DNA from 2 places in the Streptococcus dentapri genome. Region 1 is predicted to be linked to the other one. Evidence: predicted binding sites of a transcription regulator. Region 1 holds the regulator's gene; the other holds the start of a gene.

Region 1 (10,670 bases):
ATAGATAGCCTTAGGCAATCAATACCTTAGCCACCCTATTTTCAATCCTTTAGTCGGTTTCAAATCCTTTCTGTAAATTAAAGCATCTTAAAATTAAAAACTTTGCTCAGCTTAATGATGGGCTAGATGGTTACTCATGATATCACAATAGTAAAGCTTTATAAGTACTTCGTTTTTTAACGTCTGTTCTCACCTTTTAGCTGGACAGCTTTTGCCAGATAGCGCACGCGCTCCAAGACCCGTTTAGCCTGCCAGGTTTCATCATAGCCCTTGATATTACCAAATTTAGCTTCTAAATTAGCCAGACTGTAGTTTGATGTAAAGAAAGTCGGTAATTCTTCCAACATCCGATGTTGGAGAATGACCTGCAGTACTTCATCACGCACCCAAGAGGTTGTCTGTTCAGCACCAATATCGTCTAAAATTAAGACGGGAACGGATTTAACGGCATCAATTTCCTCTTTGACACTGCCACTATTGATAGCATTTTTTATATCAATAATGAAGCTAGGATAGTGAAGCATGGTTGTTTCAACACCCTTTTTCTCCGATAGTTCATGAGCCATAGCTGCTAGCATAAAGGATTTCCCAATCCCCATATCACCATAAATATAGAGACCTTTTTGCCCAGGTGAAGGGTAATTATCAACAAAATGAACCAGATACTGAAAAACATCAGAACGTGAGCCTGTAATATCAACATCTTCAAAAGTAATACTCTTATAAGACCTAGGTAGGCTGACCACATGAATACGATCAGCAATCGCCTTTTGAGCCTGAGCTAATTTAAGTTCTTTTGTTTCTCTATAAGAAACATCAGCATAACCTTCATTCATAATCAAGACAGGTTCATACCCCTTGGCACTATAACTTGAATCTTGAATCTGATATTTTCGCCGCTCAACCAAAAATTGATTAAATTTAGGCAGGCTACGCTTAATTTCAGCCTGAGAAAGATGATGTCCAGAGATAAAGTCTGCAATATCCTGATCAGATATAATCTGTTGTGTTAAACTCTCTAGATCAACACGGTCAGCATGACCCTGCTTTGATAAAGCTTTTCCGATACTCTCCATTATTCACCATCCTTTCTTAGCTTGGCTAACATCTGCCGCTTCATTTCATCTAGTTTTGCTTGTTCTTCCGGTGTCGTCTCATCCTTGTAGTCTGGATTGCTCCATTCGGGAATGCTGGAAGCTGTTTTATTAACTCTCTGAGGCTTACCCTTAGTTTGACTTTGGGAACCACTATCCCGCATTTTCTCAACGGCCTGCTCAGCTGTAGTAATCTTTTGAAAGGCGAAATCGTTGGCTAATTTCATAATGTAGCGGCGATTGAGATTAGCTGACTTGGTCTTGTTAAAGGTGTAGAGCACCATAATGTTGATAACCTCGTCTAAGAAGGACATTTGGGCCAACTCATCCAAAATCTTGGCTTCATCAGCAGTCATCACCATGGCCTGACGCCCACGCTTAATCTTAGCCAAAAAGATTTCCGGGCTTGAGGACTTGGCTTCACTCAGAATGATTTTCTCGGACTGACTGAAAGCTTCCTTGGAAACTTTCTTGGGCTGATTCAATTTAGTCAAAATCCTCTTGGGTAAAATGGTATGGCGACTGGCTGTTTCTTTAGCTAGTTGATAGACATCAAACCAAGTCAAACTAAATTTTTCGGAAATATTATAAAGAGCGATAACATCTTGCTTTTCTTGATCAAAGTGCAGACCATCAGCCGCCATACGATTTTTAAAGCTGTCCAAATCAAAGCTATTCTTCATACGACTAGGTTGTAAATCAATCTCACCCTTATCGGAAAAGACCTCTGAAAATTTCTTAGAAATATCACGAACACCTTTAAGCTCTGGCATTTCCAAATCAGCGACAGCTACGTCGCCGATATGGCTTTCCAAAAGACGCCGATAGACAGCGTTTGATAGGAAAACCTTAGGAGTCAAAGGCTCTTTGAGCTCGATAAGATAGTCAGACATATCTTGATACAGTGCCAATAAATCCATGCCAGTCAAAATCGCTAAAGCTGCTTCAAAATGTGGTAAATCTAAGAGTGTGTGGTTTAAAATTTCAGCAATCTTGTGAGAAGATTTCCCATCATCATAAAAACTGATCAGATACTGATAGACCACAGTCGCATCACTTCCAATAATTGGAAGATATAGCCGAATCAAATTGGTCATATCCTTACTGACCTGATTATTTTTCACAAAAGAAAAATTATCAATTGGCTTCATCGTTTACCTTATTCTTTTTGTTTTTACTGCGAACACGATTAGTAATCTGTTGGAGCAGATTTTCAATTTCATCAACATCCTTGAAACTACGATAGACACTGGCAAAACGAACATAGGTAATCTCATCGAGATCTGCCAGTTCATCCATTACGAGATTACCGATGACTTCACTGGATACTTCACTGTCATATTCACTGCGAATTTTTTGTTCAATCCGGCTGATAACATTTTCAATATCAACACTGGAAACCGGCCGCTTTTGAGCACTTTGGATAATACCATTCAAGATTTTATCGCGTGAAAACTGCTCACGCGTACCATCTTTTTTAACGACCAAGAGAGGAACTTCCTCGATGCGCTCAAAAGTTGTGAAACGTGCTCCACAATTATCACACTCTCGACGACGACGGATGGTATTACCATCCTCAGCTTGACGGCTATCAACAACACTAGATTTATTATTATTACATCTTGGGCAACGCATATAAATACCCCATCTATCATCTTTTTATAATACCTTATTCTAACACAAATTGGATCATAAAAAAAGGATTGGCTTTCACTGTCAAACCTCATTCCAGCGCCTTTTGATAAGCACAGAATGATTTCTCAGTTCAGATTTTTGCCTTCTTTTTAGTAAATCGTTATACTCATATAGTAAGTGTTGTCAATCGGGCAGCCTTTCGGAAGTGCCTCAGCAGAAGACTACTTCGCTGCTTATCAGTTACTTCCAATCTCTTGAAAAGATTTAAGGAGAAAATATGTCTAACGATATCAGAGTCTTGCTCTATTATAAATATGTTCCCATTGAAAATGCTAAAGAATATGCACAAATTCATTTGGATTTCTGTAAATCTATCGGCCTTAAAGGACGCGTTCTGATTGCCGATGAGGGAATCAACGGTACTGTTTCAGGGGATTTTGAAACCACTCAAAAATACATGGACTGGGTACACAGCAACGAACGCTTCGCTGATCTTTGGTTCAAAATTGATGAAGAACCTCAAGATGCCTTCAAAAAAATGTTTGTCCGCTACAAAAAAGAAATTGTTCACCTTGGCTTAGAAGATAATAATTTTGACAGCGACATCGACCCCTTGGAAGTAACAGGGGAATACCTCAGTCCGAAACAGTTTAAAGAAGCTCTTCTTGATGAAGATACTGTCGTTCTTGATACACGCAATGACTATGAATACGATCTTGGTCATTTTCGCGGAGCAATCCGTCCAGATATCCGTAACTTCCGCGAGTTGCCACAATGGGTCCGCAACAACAAGGAAAAATTCATGGAAAAACGCGTGGTCGTCTACTGTACCGGCGGGGTTCGCTGTGAGAAATTCTCAGGCTGGATGGTCCGTGAAGGCTTCAAAGATGTTGGTCAGCTCCACGGAGGTATCACTACCTATGGTAAAGACCCAGAAGTTCAGGGTGAACTTTGGGATGGCGCTATGTATGTCTTTGATGAACGTATCTCAGTACCCATCAACCATGTAGATCCGACTGTTATCGGACGTGATCACTTTGATGGCAACCCCTGCGAGCGCTATGTGAATTGTGCCAACCCTTTCTGTAACAAACAAATCTTCGCCTCAGAAGAAAACGAAGCCAAATACCTTCGCGGCTGTTCGCCAGAATGCCGTGCCCATGAACGCAACCGCTATGTTGCTGAAAATAGTCTCACTCGTCAAGAGTGGAAAGAACGTTTAGCAGACATTGGCGAAGTATTGCCCGAAGCTGTCAGTGTTTAATCTAAAAATTTGAATAAAACTCTTAGGATTCGTATCAAAAACCCTAAGAGTTTTTTATTTATAGATTAAGACATTTGCTTCGATTAATTTCGCTACGACATTAGCAGTCCTAATCATTGCTGCGAATGACATAACCCAGACCGCGGACCGTCTCAATATAAGAATCTTTCCCAGACTGGTCAATTTTATCCCGAAGGTAACGAATATAAACATCAACGATATTCGTTTCAATGTTTTCCTCGTTATAACTCCAAACATGGCTGAGCAACTCTTCCCTTGTCATTACTTTATCAATATGATAAAGCAAGGTAGATAAAAGTGCAAATTCCCTATTTGTCAAAGAGATGATTTCGCCGTTGCGAATAACTGCCTTGTTCTTTTCATCTAAAACCAAGTCTCGGTAGGTCGTTTGTAACTTGAAAGGTTTTCGCCGTTTAATGTTTTTACGCTCAAAAGCTTGGTCTACTTTTTCAAGCAGCTCTCCAATGGCAAACGGTTTAATCAGATAGTCATCTGCTAATTCATCTGTCTTGGGCAAAACCTCTGCCTTATCATTACGATCGACCATCATGATAATAGGCACTGATGCCGCCTGTCTAATTTGATGCATCAATTCAAAACCATCTTGATCTGACAATTTAAAATCGATGACGATTAGTTCAAAATCCTTCTCCTGAGCATTTTTTAAGCCGGAACGTCCGTCCTGACTGGTGGCGACTCGATAACCTTGGTTTTGTAATTCCAAGGAAACCAGACGCGCTAAACTCTTTTCACTCTCAATCATAAGAATGCGTTTAGCCATGTCACTACCTCCATTTTGCAAATTCCACTATTTATTCGATAAGAGAATCTATCTTCTGTATTAGTCCTGATCAAATAAGCCATCCAGAGAAGCAAAGGGATTATTAGCCTCTTGTTTTTCTCGTTGAAGAACTTGATACTGCGATTCTGTCAATACTGTCCAATCGTTTCCTGACGGCAGGCTGTCATTTTCAGCTTCTGCTTCACTCAAGACTCTGAGTGGAATATTAAGCAGGATATTATCAACGATACTTTCATCTAAATCAATTTCTTCACCTTCCAAGATCAAGACCAGGTCATCATCTACCAAATCCTGCTTAGCCTTAGCTTGCGCTGCTTCAATAAAGACCTCGGATACAAAGAAACTCTGCGGTACCTCAACAGGCTCCATCGAACGACTAGATGGTAGGGTCACCGTATATGAGAGATCATAATTGAGTAGAAAAAGACCTTCATCATAAGTCGCCAAGCCTTTAGCTTTAACAGCCTTAATATCTATAATTTCTGGATTACGGCTGAGCAAGATTTTTTTGATATCAGCAGTCTGATCAAAATGGAGGCCTTCTGGATTTTTTTTTAATTCTAAGATGTTGAGCATAGTTTTCCTTCTGTTTAAATAGATTGTTCTTAATATACCAGAAATAGTTTTCAATTTCTTTACAAGAAAACAAAAATCGCTCAACGAGAGCGATTCATTTTGTTAAATATCACTTAGGCATTTTCCAAACGGGCAATGCGATCAGCGATCGGCGGATGAGTGAAAAATAAAGATTTCATTCCCCGCTTTTTGATAGGATCACTGATATAGAGGGCTGCACTAGCATCGTCAACATGCTGTTGCATAGGTTGGGATTGTTCCAACTTCTTCAGTGCATTGATGAGCCCTTGAGGATTTCGAGTTAATTCTACCGAACTGGCATCAGCGAGGTATTCACGCTGACGAGAAATCGCCAACTGAACTAAGCTAGCTGCCAAGGGGGCTAAAACCAGAGCAAGCAGTGAAAAAATCAAGAGAAAAATCTCCAGACCTGCACTACCTTCACGGTTATTAGAGCGGCGGCCGCCCCACCACATCATACGTCCACCAAAACTGGATATCAGAGTTACTGCACTGGCAAGTGCCACAGCGATAGTTGAAATTCGGATATCATAATTACGAACATGGCTGATTTCATGTCCGACAACTCCTTCCAATTCTTCGCGATTCAAGGCTTCCAAGATCCCGCTTGTCGCAGCCACCGCTGCATTCTTCGGTGAGGAGCCTGTCGCAAAAGCATTCAAAGAGGGATCATCAATTACAAAGACACGAGGCATAGGGATTTGGGCTACCATGGCCATATCTTCAACCACATGGTAATAATCTGGATACTCATCAACCCTTATTTCTCGTGCATAATTCATAGACATCACAACATTAGTTGATTGAAAAATCATGCTAGCTGCATAGATAACTCCAATAATCAGAGCAATCAGGACTCCTCCAAGCAAATTATCCAGCCAGAGGTAGCCCACCGCTGACCCGATTAAGGCTAGGAGAATAAAGAAAAGAATAAGCAATAAAAGAGTGCGCCGCTTGTTTGAAGCAATTTGTTTATAGAGCATAGACGACCTCTAAAAATTGAAATCAACTTTAGGCACAACTTTTTCTTCTTCAGGTGTCTCCAAGAATTGAGTAGGTTTGAAACCAAAGATACCTGCAACCAAACTGCTAGGGAAGGTTTGCAATTTAGTATTGTAGTTAGCTGTTGTGCTATTGTAAAGCTGACGGGAATAAGAAATTTTATTTTCCGTATTGGTCAGCTCTTCTTGTAACTTAACGAAACTAGTATTAGCCTTCAAATCAGGATAATTTTCAGCAACAGCAAAGATACCCGACACCTGTCTAGTCAAAGCGTCACTGGCCTGCATAGCCTCTGCTGGTGATTTAGCCTGAGCCACTTGAGCACGAAGTTCTGAGACCTTGGTCAGTGTTTTTTCTTCATAGGCCGCATACCCTTTGACCGTTTCTAGCAAATTTGGAATGAGGTCATTGCGACGTTTCAACTGAACGTCAATCTGACTCCAGGCTTCCTGAGTTTGCATATGAGATTTTACGAGACTGTTGTAGCTTATAATAACCAAAATCACAATTACAGCTACAATAGCAAGAATAATCCACAACATAATTATCATCCTCCAATAGTTAGTAACTTTATTATAACAAAAAAAGCGGGAAAGGCCTATTTTTCAAACCCTTCAAACCGATAAACTTTTTTACCTCAGACTAAAAACATGATAGAATAGAGCTATTGAAAATTCGAGGAGATGTAATGACACCGCAAGAATTTTATAAACTTCTTACCGAACAGGGGTGGGCTTTATCAGACTTACAGAAAAAGCAGTTTAACCGCTATTTTGAACTACTGATTGAGTGGAATGATAAAATCAATCTAACAGCCATTACCGATAAAAATGAAGTCTATCTCAAGCACTTCTATGACTCTATCGCACCCGTTTTACAAGGAAAAATCAGCAATCATCCTAGCCAACTTTTGGATATTGGAGCTGGAGCTGGCTTTCCTAGTCTGCCAATGAAGATTCTCTGCCCTGAACTCAAGGTCACTATTATTGATTCGCTCAATAAGCGCATCACTTTTCTTAAGACACTAACTGAGGAACTGGACTTAAAAGATGTTCAATTCTATCACGGCAGGGCAGAAGATTGGGGACAGGATAAATCCTTGCGCGGGCAATTTGATCTAGTTACAGCTAGGGCTGTGGCTCGCCTGCAAATTCTAACAGAGCTGACCATCCCCTTTTTAAAGATTGGCGGTCAGTTGCTTGCGCTCAAAGCAGCCGCAGCAGATGAAGAGATTGCCGAGGCTAGACAGGCTTTGTCTCTTCTGTTTGCCAAGGTTATTGAAAATGCAACCTATCAACTCCCTAATGGGGATGGGCGCACCATCACTGTCGTTGAAAAAAAGAAGGAAACGCCCAATAAGTATCCCCGCCGAGCTGGGATTCCCAATAAAAAACCACTTTAAATTGAGAATAAGTCTTTATGGTATCATTATTTAAAAAGTTATCTGTCGCTCAAAAAATCAGTTTAAGTTTTATCATCGTTATTATAATAGGCAGTTTATTACTTTCCCTACCGATAATGCACTATGATAGCGCTCCTGCCACAACCTATCTGGATCACCTTTTCAATACGGTATCCATCGTTTGCGTAACGGGACTGTCTGTATTTTCAATTGGAGATGTCTATAATGGACTGGGACAGGCTGTTGTTATCTGCCTAATTCAAATAGGTGGCTTGGGATTAGTCAGCCTGATTTCCTTTAGTTACTACAGTATCAATCAGCGGATGTCTTTGGAACAACAAGAAATCTTGCAATCTTCTATCGGTAATAATTCGAGTGCTGATTTGAGACGTTATCTTTTTCGCATTTATAAGATTACCTTCGCTATAGAAGGCCTGGTCGCCTTGCTCTTGATGCTCGACTTTATTCCTCGATTCGGCTGGCAACACGGCATGTTTAATAGTCTTTTTTTGGCTATTTCTGCCTTTTGCAATGCTGGCTTTGATAACCTTGGATCCAATAGTTTAATCAACTATCAGCTTAATTGGATTGTCAATTTAACCATCGCTTTTGCCATCATTTCTGGCGGGCTCGGTTTTCGGAATTGGATGACCTTAATTGATACGATGAAATCTTGGCTAAAGGAGCGTCCTCATCGATTTGGTCTCGTCAAAAGAAAATTGAGAGTGCAAACGCGCTTAGTTTTAGCAACAACTGCCATCATCCTAGCCAGCGGTACCGCCCTGGCCTGGATTTTAGAATGGGATAACCCTGAAACAATTGGTAGCTTAAGCTTTTATCAGCAGGGTTTAATCAGCTTTTTTCAAACTGTCACCATGCGAACAGCTGGTTTTGCAACAATTGACTATACCAAAACTGGACATGCTGCTAATTTCATCTTTATGTTACAAATGCTGATTGGTGGAGCCCCCGGAGGTACAGCTGGTGGAGTCAAGCTAATTGTCACTGCTATTATTTTTCTCATCTTTAAATCGGAATTTCTGGGACAAACACGGGTTAGCGTCTTTCATCGCACTATCCCTTCTCAGCTCATCAAACAGACACTAACCATTCTCATCTTTTTCTTTACGATATTAATTGTGGGATATGTTTGTCTCTTAGAATTTGAACCCGATATCGATCCTTTTAAGCTCTTATTTGAGGCTTGCAGTGCCTTGGCGACAGTTGGGGTATCTATGGATGTCACTTCGCACCTATCAACGGAGAGCCGCTGGATCGTTATGGCACTCATGTTCTTAGGTCGGGTAGGTCCGATAACCGTCCTAATTAGCCTCCGTCAAAAAATTGAAAAAACGATACATTATGCAGAAACCGACCTTGTTTTAGGTTAAAAAAGGGAAACTATGTCTGAAAAAATTATTGGTGTCCTAGGACTGGGAATTTTTGGTACGACTTTAGCTCAAGAATTAGCTAAATTTGGTGAAGAAGTTATTGTCATTGATAACAATACCGACAATATCCAAATGATTGCCGATTCTGTCAGTAAGGCTGTACTGGGCGATATTACTAATATTGATATTCTGCGCGATGCGGGAATTGAACAGTGCCATCAGGTAATCATCGCAACAGGAAACAGCTTGGAAAGCTCTGTGTTAGCACTGATGCATTGCAAAAAACTAGGCGTCCCCTACATTGCTGCTAAGGCAAAAAATATCACTTTTGAAGAAGTTCTCTACGAAATAGGTGTCAATCTCGTTATTTCACCTGAGCGTGAAGCAGGACGCAATTTAGCCTCTATGCTCCTACGCCACCGCATCCATAGCATCTCTTATTTAGAGGAAGGGGTTTCCATTATTGAGTTCAATCTCCCACAAAGTTGGCAGGGTCTAACATTAGCAAAACTAAACCTACGCGATAAATACGATCTCAATATTATTGGCTACCGTCTCAAAAAGAATGCCCCTCTCCAAACTAACATCCATCCCAATACTATTTTTCCCGAGCAAGCATCGCTTGTCGCAGTGGCTGGCTCTGATACTTTTGAAAAGTATGATTATTTGAATTATCTAAAATAGAAATAAAAAATAGAAACTGAGTACAACTTGTCTCAGTTTCTATTTTTTATAATTTCACTTGCAAGATACGGTAGTTAGCTGTTCCACTCTCTTAAGCCCAAGGGTTATAAAAACGTCCCTTATTAACAATAATGAGGGCAAAGCTAATCGCTAAAATAAAGAGAGCCAGAAGCAAAACTAGATAATCTCCCCCTACCATTTTCTGAGCCTGATACCAGGTTCGTTTTTTATATTTTCCAAACCGACGTAGCTCCATAGCTGTCGCTACGGTATCAATACGTTCCAATGAACCCAAAATCAAAGGGACAACAATTTGGAGATTTCCTTTAATACGCTTGATTAGACTAGCTTTTTTAGAGAGTTCCAGACCACGCGCCTCCTGAGATAACTTAATCATAGCAAATTCCTCTTGAACATCCGGAATATAGCGCAGCGTCAAGCTAACAGAATAAGCGAGCCGATAAGGAACTCCAATTCGATTTAAACTAGCTGCAAACTGACTGGGATGGGTTGTCATAAGAAAGAGAATAGCCAGTGGAACCGTACAAAAATATTTCAGAATCAAATTAAGAAGGTAAAAGAGTTCTTGACTCGTTAGATAAAAACGCCCCCAACCTGAAAAAAGAACGGTTTTACTAGCATAGATCTCTTCACCATAGGAGGGAGAAAAGAAATAAACCATCAGAATATTGAAGAGGGCTATCAAGATAACAATTGTCATGGCCAGGGAAATATCAGACCATCTAATCTTAGCCCAGCGAAAAAGAAGAATAGAAGC
Region 2 (10,670 bases), on a different contig from region 1:
CCAATTCATCTGCTATGCTTTCCATAACAAGAACACGCTTAACAGCTGTACAACGTTGACCCGAATAACCGAAGGCACCAGCGATAATATTCTTAGCTGCAATTTCAAGATCAGCATCTTCAAGGACGATGGCTGAGTCTTTACCACCGAGTTCGAGCATGATTGGACGCATCCCTGCCAACTGACCAATTTTTTCACCGATTGGTGTTGAACCAGTGAAATTGATGAAGTTGACAGCTTCATGTTCCACAATGTAGTCACCGATAATCGAACCGCGACCTGTAATGGTATTGAAGACACCAGCAGGAATACCTGCTTCTACAAAAGCTTCTGCTAAAAGAAGTCCTGAAATAGATCCTTGCGTTGGTGGCTTAAGGGCAACAACATTTCCTGAAATCAAAGCCGGAGCAATCTTAGAGCCGGCAAGGTTGATTGGATAGTTAAATGGGGAAATAGCTAGAACCAAACCAACTGGTTCACGACGAACAATGGCAATTTTTTTCTTGCTAGCTGCTTCAAAACTTCCACCTTCAAGCACTTCACCTTCCATGCGAAGTCCTTCTTCTGCTGCATAATTGATAATTTCAGCTGTACGAATAACTTCGCTGACAGCTGATTTATAACCCTTAGCAATTTCTTTTGAAAGAATAGCACCAATCTTCTCAGCATCACGTACTAAAATATCTGCTGCTTTATGAAGATATTCTGCACGTTCCACATAAGATAAGGCATGCCATTCTTTTTGTGCAGCTTTGGCAGAAGCATAAACATAATCAACTTCTTCTGGAGTCATCGCAGGAACTGATCCAAGTTCTTCACCTGTAGCAGGAGCATAAATCTTAATCTCATCCTGTGAGAGCTTCCACTCACCATTGACATAGTTTTTATATTGTTTTGTCATCTGGTTCTCCTTTATATCATGATAAACTTATTCTATCACTTTTTTAGTATTTTTCCAATATCTGCTACGGATAATAAAAAGACCGAGAAAAGCATCTCGATCCTTTCTATAAATTTAACTAGTCGACATTGACGTATTCCTTACCAAGTTCAAGAACTTCTTCCATAGTTGCACATTCTGTCAATGCACGGTTAGCATATTCTGCCATTTCAGTCGTATCAAGTTTCTTCATCAAACTACGTGTACGAAGGACAGAAGTTGCTGACATTGAGAACTCATCCAAGCCCATACCAACAAGCAAGGGAACGGCTGTTTGGTCACCGGCCATTTCTCCACACATTCCAGCCCATTTACCTTCAGCATGAGCAGCTTTGACAACATTGTTAATCAAGCGAAGAATTGATGGATTATATGGTTGATACAAATAAGATACTTGTTCATTCATACGGTCAGCAGCCATTGTGTATTGGATAAGATCATTGGTACCAATTGAGAAGAAATCAACCTCTTTGGCAAATTGATCAGCCAACATTGCTGCCGCTGGAATCTCAATCATGATACCAACTTGAATATTGTCTGCAACTGCAACACCTTCAGTCTTGAGGTTGGCTTTTTCCTCTTCAAATACCTTTTTAGCTGCACGGAATTCTTTAAGAAGAGCAACCATTGGGAACATAATACGTAATTGTCCATGAACCGAGGCACGAAGAAGAGCACGAATTTGTGTGCGGAACATAGCGTCTCCAGTTTCAGAGATAGAAATACGCAAGGCACGGAAACCAAGAAATGGATTCATCTCCTTTGGAAGATCGAAGTAAGGAAGTTCTTTATCCCCACCGATATCCATGGTACGAACCACAACTGGTTTACCATTCATACCTTCAAGTACAGTCTTATAAGCTTCATATTGTTCATCTTCAGTTGGAAAATCTTGAGAATCCATGTAAAGAAATTCTGTACGATAAAGACCAACAGCTTCAGCACCATTAGCATTAACACCTTCAACATCTTTAGGTGTGCCGATATTAGCCGCTAATTCGAAATGTTTACCATCAGCAGTGACAGTTTGCGCATCTTTAAGGAGAGCCCATTCAGCTTTTTGTTTAGCATAAGCTTCACCAGCCGCCTTAAATTCAGCAATCTGCTCACCAGTTGGATTGATGATAACTTCACCAGTGATACCATTTACAGCCACAACATCACCATCTTTAACGACCTCAGTAATATTGTTGGTACCAAGCACTGCAGCAATTTCCAAAGTACGTGCCATGATAGCAGAGTGGCTTGTACGACCACCGATATTGGTTACAAAAGCTTTAACAAATTTCTTATCGAGCTGAGCTGTATCTGAAGGAGTCAAGTCATGAGCGATAACAATTGATTCTTCATCAATAGCAGCAGGGTTTGGTAAACGAACACCCAGCAAATGAGCCAAAACGCGCTTTGAAACGTCGCGAATATCAGCCGCACGCTCCTGCATGTATGGGTTATCTTCCATACCTTCAAAGATAGTGATGAACATGTCTGTCACTTCTTTAAGGGAAGATTCCGCGTTGACTTGTTTTGCACGAATCGTTTCTTTAATTTGTCCGACCATTTCAGGGTCAGAGAGAACCATTAAGTGTGCATCAAATACGGCTGCAGCTTCTTCACCTAGGCTATCTACAGCTTTTTCACGGATAAGAGAAAGCTCGTCTTGAGATGCTGCTAGAGCAGCGTCTAGACGAGCCTCTTCTGCATTTGTGTCTGTAATAGATACAGTCTCAAATGATAAATCCGGTTGAACTAATAGATATGCCTTAGCAACAGCAACACCGTCTGATGCTGCAATTCCTTTAAGCATCTCTGTCATAATTATGCCAATCCTTCTTTTGTCATTGTTTCGTCAATAGCAGCGATTGCATCGTCTGCGTCTGTGCCTTCAGCTGAAATCGTAACATCAGCACCTTGACCAACACCAAGGCTCATAACACCCATGATTGATTTAAGGTTTACTGATTTACCTTTGTAGTCCAAAGTAATGTCTGAAGCAAATTTGCTAGCAGTTTGCACAAGCAATGTAGCTGGACGTGCGTGGATACCTGTTTCTGCAACAATGTGGAAATCTTTAGAAGCCATAGTGGTTCTCCTTTTTTCTATTGTAAATATTTTTGAATTATCTCATGATAACCCTTACAAAATGAAATTATATCACATCAAATTATCATTTTCAAGGCTTAAACTGATTTTACAGAAATTTTGGAAACTCTTTTCCTCTTCTTTCTTTGCAATAATTCTCAATAAAAAGACTCAAAACTATGGCTATTTAAACGTGCTTAATAAGACATCAGTAAACTGACTTGTTGTGAGCCCGTCACCCTCAGATAGATCTGCTGTAAAGCAAGACTGAGAAAAGGCTGCTTCAATGGATTTTTCAACCAAATCTGCTGCCTCCTGCCAACCCATATAGGATAGCATCATGGCACCTGAGAGTAGAACCGAGCAGGGGTTGGCTAGATTTTTACCGGCAATCTCAGGTGCTGTACCATGAGTTGCCTCAAAAATAGCGTGGCCTGTCTGATCATTGATATTAGCACCAGGAGAAATACCGATACCACCAACTTGAGCTGCTAAAGCATCGCTAGCATAGTCTCCATTGAGGTTTGTTAGGGCAACTACTTCAAAGCGTTGGGGATTTAAGAGAATCTGCTGTAAAAAATTGTCCGCAATAATATCATCAACTATCAGTTTTCCTTGAGCTAGTTCGGTGCTGTATTCTTGTTGAGCCAGTTCATAGCCCCACTTTCGAAAGCCTCCCTCGGTAAACTTTTGAATATTTCCTTTGTGGACTAAGGTAACCTTGCGCAAACCTTTATCAAGAGCATAGTCAATAGCTGAGCTAACCAAGCGTTGACTACCTTCGATAGAAATGGGTTTGATACCGATGCTACTGGTTTCAGGAAAGCGAATCTTTTGCATCTGCATCTCATTTTGCAAAAAATCAATGAGCTTGGCTACTTCATTGCTACCGGCTTCCCATTCAATACCGGTATAGATATCTTCCGTATTTTCACGGAAGATGGTAATATCAGTGTTTTCTGGATTCTTAAGCGGGCTAATAACCCCTTTAAAATAACGAACCGGTCGGACACAGGCATATAAATCCAACTCTTGGCGCAGTGCAACATTCAACGAGCGAATTCCTCCACCGATAGGTGTTTCCAAAGGACCTTTGATAGCAATTAGATTTTCTTTGATGCTGATTAAGGTATCATCTGGCAGCCACTGCCCTGTTTGGTCGAAAGATTTCTTGCCGGCTAGAACTTCCTGCCAGTCTATTTTTTTCTGCCCGTTATAGGCTTTAAGAACAGCTGCATCAAAAACTTTTTGAGCGTTGGGCCAGATATCCTTACCAACGCCATCTCCTTCAATATAGACGATTATCGGATTATCCGTAATTTGCAACTGACCATTTTCAACTATTGGTTTATCTGACATACTATCTCCTCTCCAATGGAATATATTCCAAATCAGACTGACCTATGTACTGCGAACGCGGACGAATGAGCCTATTGTTCTTCTGTTGTTCTTGAATATGAGCAATCCAGCCCGATACTCGACTCATGGCAAAAATAAGCGTAAAAATACTGCTATCAATCCCCAAAACATGATAAACCGTGGCAGAATAAAAATCGACATTGGGAATCAGTCCCTTGGCATTTTTCATATAATCCTCAACATCACGTGAAAGTTTGTACCAAATCTCGTTTTCTGTACCAACCGTCAACTCCTTAGCCATAAATCTGAGATATTTCTCTCTAGGATCCTGAGTTTTATAAACCCGATGGCCAAAGCCCATGATTTTCTCCTGAGAGTCCAATTTATCCTGCAGGTAGGACTGGGCATCTCCCAGCTCTTTGATCTCCTTCAACATATCAAAAACACGTTCATTGGCCCCACCATGCAGAGGGCCTTTGAGCGTTCCGATAGCTGTCGTCACACAGGAATAGATATCAGCCAACGTTGAAGCACAGACTCGCGCTGCAAAAGTAGAAGCGTTGAGCTCGTGGTCAGCATGCAAAATAAGCGCACGATTCAGAGCCTCTACTTCTAAATCAGCTGCCTCCTCACCATTTAACATGTAGAGGAAGTTGGCCGCAAAACTCAAATCTTCACGAGGTTCAATCGGACTCAACCCCATACGCAATCTGGCAAACGCGGCAATAATGGTAGGCATTTTCGCCATAAGCTGAATAGACTGCTCATATGTTGCTTCAATAGAATTTTCTTCGGCATGCACATTATAAACCCCTAGGAGGCTGACTGTTGAGCGCAACACACTCATTGGATGTAAGTGTTTACGGGATTGAATGAGAATGCACTGCTCCACGGCATCAGAAATGGCATAATTAGCTCGAAGTCTCGCCTTAAAGTGTTTGAGTTCAATCTGAGTTGGCAGATGCAAATTCCATAGAAGATAGATGACTTCTTCAAAACTCGCTCGATTATCCATGAGTACTGAAATATTGTAGCCTGCATAGGATAACTGGTCATCACTAATGGAGCTAATCCTTGTGTGACAGACTATTAAATCTTTTAAACCACTTTCTTCAGTCATCAATCTGTTCCTTTCTGTATTTGGGATGAGGCTAATTTCTTGCGGACTACCATTGGTAGAATACCGCCATTCTTGTAGTAGCGAATATCAGCAGCAGCATCAAAGCGAGCTAATGCCTGAAAAACTTTATCACCTTTTGAAGTATGTGCCGTGACAGTGACCAACTCTTGATATCTGGTTCTGATGACAAGTGAATATCATAAGTCTCATAACCAGTCAAGCCCATACTATCTGCTGTTTCTCCATCAAGGAATTGCAGGGGAAGAATTCCCATCATAATCAGATTAGAACGATGAATACGTTCAAAGCTTTCAGCTAGGACGGCCTTGACACCTAGAAGGCTAGCGCCTTTGGCTGCCCAATCACGACTGGAGCCCATACCATAATCCTTACCTGCAATAACTAAACTGCCTATATTATCAGCCTTATAGCTCATAGCTGCGTCATAGATACTGGTTAAATTGCCCTTATACTTAGTATAACCACCGATTTTACCATCGGCCAATTCATTTTTGATGCGAATATTGGCAAAGGTTCCTCGCATCATGACTTCGTGATTGCCACGACGACTACCATAAGAGTTGAAGTCTTCATAAGACACGCCATGCTGATTGAGGTATTCAGCCGCAGGACTATTACGAGCGATGTTCCCAGCCGGTGAGATGTGATCCGTTGTGACCGTATCACCAAACTTGGCTAAAACAGATAGGTTAGTTAAGGGTTTAATGATCAATTCCGCATCCAACTCCTCAAAATAAGGGGGATTTTGGATATAGGTTGATTCTTGATTCCAATGATAAACTTTACTTTTTTCTGTTGGAATCTGATTCCATTTTTCGCTAAGAAACCAGCCGACATGAGCACATAGGGGTTAGAGGTATTGGTACAACTAGTAATAGCAGCGATTGCAACGTGTCCAGTCGCAATCTCTTCTTCTCCTTGCTCATAGACGACAACGGCTTTCTTATTTAGCTCATCTGCCGGTAGGCCGAAACCACGAACACCCTCTTTTCTGCTGATGCTAGCCGTGAATTCCTTTTTAGCTTGACTGAGTTCAATACAGTCCTGAGGGCGTTTGGGACCAGAAATACTAGGCCCGACACTCGATAACTCAAGATCAACAATCTTAGTATAGGTCGCTTGAGACCGACTATCGTAAAAAAGATGGTTAACCTTGGCATAAGCCTCACTCAATCCGATATGTTCTTCATCGCGGTTGGTCAAGCGCATATAATTGAGCGTTTCATCATCAATAGGAAAATATGCACAGGTCGCACCATATTCAGGTGCCATATTGGCAATAGTGGCACGATCTGCTAGACTGAGCGTTCCTACTCCTGAACCGAAAAATTCGACAAATTTACCAACAACATTTTCTTGACGCAAAAGCTGGGTGACCCTCAGTGCGAGATCCGTCGCCGTTGCAATCTTAGGCATACTTCCCATCAATCTCACACCAATGACCTCTGGAATAGGGAAGTAAGAGGCTTCACCGAGCATGGCTGCCTCTGCTTCAATTCCACCTACTCCCCAGCCAAGGACGCCTATGCCATTAATCATGGTTGTATGACTATCTGTCCCAAACATGGAATCAGGATAAAGCAGACCGTCTTTTTCAATGATGACATCGCTCAAAAACTCGATATTAACCTGGTGGATAATACCGGTTGCTGGCGGTATGGCTCGATAATTATCAAAGGAATTCTCTGCCCATTTCAAAAATTCATAGCGCTCATTATTGCGTTTAAATTCCATATTGATGTTATCTTCTAAGGCCGTATCACATCCAAAATAATCGACTTGGACACTGTGATCAATAACTAAATCCACTGGAATATCCGGATTGATGAGATCAGCTTCTCCACCATTATTAACAACAGCATCACGCATGGCCGCCAAGTCTACGACTACTGGAACCCCTGTAAAGTCCTGTAGAATGACACGACTAGGTTTAAAAGGTATTTCTGAATTTTGGGGAATACTGGGAAACTTTAAAATAGCATCAATGTTATCTTTAGTAACGTCAACATCATCCAACTTACGCAAAAGATTTTCTAGCAAAATCCTTAAGCTATAGGGAAGTTTCCTTAAATCAATGCCCTTATCTCGAGTCAGTCCTTCCAAATCATAATAAATATAAGATTTATCATTAAATGTTAGGGTCTTTCTATAGTCTGCCATAAGCACCCTCCTATAATGTTATATTATATAACATTATAATTCTTGTTTTTGGAAAAGTCAATCTGTTTACATTTAATATGTTATAAAACATAACATTAAATAACTGAAAAATCTTATTGCGAGATTATCATCATCTCTCTCCATTTTATAGAAAGAAATTCATCCATTTTTTTAACTTAGAAAAGTGACAGATCCCTTATTTCACTTGATTTTTCCCTTATTTTTTAGCAGCTTTTTACCACAATATATTGGGGGAGTCTGTTTTATCTGCCACAAAATATTGTGGTTTTTCGAGTGAAATCTCTTGATTTTTAAATCTATTTTGGGTATCCTTATAAGGTATTAAATTTTAGGAGAGATTACATGTCACAAATTACCCTATTTTCAAAAAACAATTGTATGCAATGCAAGATGACTAAGAAGTTCTTGGAGCAAAACAGTGCTGATTTTGAAGAAATTAATATTGATGAACATCCGGAAAAAGTTGATTATGTCAAGAGTTTAGGTTTCACAGCTGCTCCTGTTATTGAAGCTGGAGAAATTACTTTTTCAGGTTTTCAGCCTGCTAAATTGAAAGAGATTGTCTAAGCTACTCTCAATCAATATCACAAGGACTGACCAAGTAGTTATTCAACTACTTGGCAGTTTTAGCTTTTTTCATCATATTATTTAGATAAAAAGGAACAATTATGAGTCTTAAAGATCTAGGCGATGTATCATACTTCCGCCTCAATAATGAAATAAACCGTCCAGTCAATGGGCAGATTCCACTTCATAAGGATAAAGAAGCCCTTAAGGCTTTCTTCTTAGAGAATGTCAACCCCAATTCGATGCCTTTTGATTCTATTACTGATAAAATCAACTACTTGATTGAAAACGACTATATTGAGTCCGCCTTTATTGGTAAATATTCACCAGCTTTTATCGAGGAACTTTCTCAAGAAATTCACGCAACAGATTTCCGCTTCCAATCCTTCATGGCAGCCTATAAATTTTATCAGCAGTATTCCCTCAAGACTAATGATGGCAGCTACTATCTCGAAAGTATTGAAGATCGTGTACTTTTCAATGCCCTCTACTTCGCTGATGGTAATGAAGAACTGGCAAAGGATTTAGCAAACGAAATGATCCACCAGCGCTATCAACCAGCGACACCTTCTTTCTTAAATGCTGGTCGTAGCCGCCGTGGGGAATTGGTGTCTTGTTTCCTGATTCAGGTGACAGATGACATGAATTCAATCGGTCGCTCAATCAATTCAGCTCTGCAATTATCTCGTATCGGCGGCGGAGTTGGTATCAGCCTCAACAACTTGCGGGAAGCTGGTGCACCTATCAAGGGTTATGCCGGAGCAGCTTCTGGGGTTGTTCCTGTCATGAAGCTTTTTGAAGATAGCTTCTCTTACTCAAATCAACTCGGTCAACGCCAAGGAGCAGGGGTTGTCTACCTCAATGTTTTCCACCCAGATATCCTCAATTTTCTTTCTACCAAGAAAGAAAATGCAGATGAAAAGGTACGCGTCAAAACCCTTTCTCTGGGTGTAACCGTCCCTGATAAATTTTATGAATTGGCCCGCAAGGATGAAGACATGTATCTATTTAGTCCTTACACGGTTGAAAAAGAATATGGTAAGCCCTTTAATTACATTGATATTACATCTATGTACGATGAGCTAGTGGCCAATCCCAACATCACGAAAACTAAGATTCGAGCACGGGATTTGGAAACTGAAATCTCTAAATTGCAACAGGAATCAGGTTACCCTTACATCGTCAACGTGGACACTGCTAACCGTCACAATCCAATTGATGGCAAGATTATCATGTCCAACTTATGTTCAGAAATCCTCCAAGTTCAAACACCTAGCGTCCTCAATGATGCCCAAGAATATCTCACTTTGGGAACTGATATCTCATGTAATTTGGGGTCAACTAACATTTTGAACATGATGACCTCACCTGACTTTGGTCGTTCAATCAAGGCTATGACCCGTGCTCTTACTTTTGTAACAGATTCATCAAGTATCGATGCCGTGCCTTCTATCAAGTATGGAAATGAGCAAGCCCATACCTTTGGATTGGGAGCTATGGGACTACATTCCTATCTTGCTACCCATCATATTGAGTATGGTAGTCCAGAATCTATAGAGTTCACTGATATTTATTTCATGTTGATGAACTACTGGACCTTGGTTGAATCAAACAATATCGCACGAGAGCGTCATGAAACTTTCGTTGGTTTTGAAAAGTCAAAATATGCTGACGGCACTTATTTTGATAAATATGTGACCGGTCAATTTGTACCAAAAACCGATCGTATCAAAGAATTATTCAAAGACCATTTCATCCCTCAAGCAGAGGACTGGGAAGCTCTCCGTCAAGCAGTAATGCAAGATGGTCTCTATCATCAAAATCGCCTGGCTGTGGCTCCGAATGGTTCCATCTCATACATCAATGACTGTTCAGCATCTATTCATCCTATCACTCAACGTATTGAGGAACGCCAAGAAAAGAAAATTGGTAAAATTTACTACCCTGCGAATGGACTTTCAACTGACACCATTCCTTACTACACATCTGCCTATGATATGGATATGCGTAAGGTCATCGATGTTTATGCAGCGGCGACTGAGCACGTCGATCAAGGCTTATCATTGACACTCTTTTTACGCAGTGAATTGCCAAAAGAACTTTACGAATGGAAAACCCAAAGCAAGCAGACAACACGGGATCTTTCAATTCTTCGTAACTACGCCTTCAACAAGGGTGTAAAATCAATCTACTATGTCCGCACCTTCACTGATGATGGCGAAGAAGTTGGTTCAAACCAATGCGAAAGCTGTGTCATCTAACGAACTATTCTTTGATATTTTTATAAAAGTGGCGGGCCTCGCTCTCCATAATTATCACCAAGCAAAGGGACAAGCAAAAATAAATTTTAGAATAAACGCACCCTCTATCAGGAGACAAACATGACAACCTATTATAAAGCCA

What was found. Region 1 encodes NrdR, which represses ribonucleotide reductase genes. Its sites were predicted from a motif close to ACACNATATATNGTGT; they were not measured.
Region 2: a site for NrdR is predicted at 7,950-7,965, ahead of nrdH (glutaredoxin-like protein NrdH). Genes of this name have one in related genera too.

Annotation. Positions count from the first base shown of each region.
Region 1 covers NZ_JBHSAC010000039.1:10,947-21,616, forward strand. The annotation lists gene dnaI (primosomal protein DnaI) at 177-1,076, opposite strand; gene ACFOSE_RS04300 (DnaD domain protein) at 1,076-2,245, opposite strand; gene nrdR (transcriptional regulator NrdR) at 2,232-2,729, opposite strand; gene trhO (oxygen-dependent tRNA uridine(34) hydroxylase TrhO) at 3,007-3,993, shown strand; gene ACFOSE_RS04315 (response regulator transcription factor) at 4,103-4,795, opposite strand; gene ACFOSE_RS04320 (YceD family protein) at 4,856-5,392, opposite strand; gene htpX (zinc metalloprotease HtpX) at 5,506-6,396, opposite strand; gene ACFOSE_RS04330 (LemA family protein) at 6,406-6,957, opposite strand; gene rsmG (16S rRNA (guanine(527)-N(7))-methyltransferase RsmG) at 7,104-7,817, shown strand; gene ACFOSE_RS04340 (TrkH family potassium uptake protein) at 7,835-9,208, shown strand; gene ACFOSE_RS04345 (potassium channel family protein) at 9,221-9,892, shown strand; gene ACFOSE_RS04350 (energy-coupling factor transporter transmembrane component T family protein) at 9,984-10,670, opposite strand, start outside.
Region 2 covers NZ_JBHSAC010000012.1:1,162-11,831, reverse strand. The annotation lists gene ACFOSE_RS01495 (NADP-dependent glyceraldehyde-3-phosphate dehydrogenase) at 1-901, opposite strand, end outside; gene ptsP (phosphoenolpyruvate--protein phosphotransferase) at 1,020-2,753, opposite strand; gene ACFOSE_RS01485 (phosphocarrier protein HPr) at 2,756-3,019, opposite strand; gene icd (NADP-dependent isocitrate dehydrogenase) at 3,203-4,378, opposite strand; gene ACFOSE_RS01475 (citrate synthase) at 4,380-5,498, opposite strand; partial or broken gene ACFOSE_RS01470 (aconitase family protein) at 5,498-7,679, opposite strand; gene nrdH (glutaredoxin-like protein NrdH) at 8,043-8,267, shown strand; gene nrdE (class 1b ribonucleoside-diphosphate reductase subunit alpha) at 8,369-10,528, shown strand; gene nrdF (class 1b ribonucleoside-diphosphate reductase subunit beta) at 10,649-10,670, shown strand, end outside.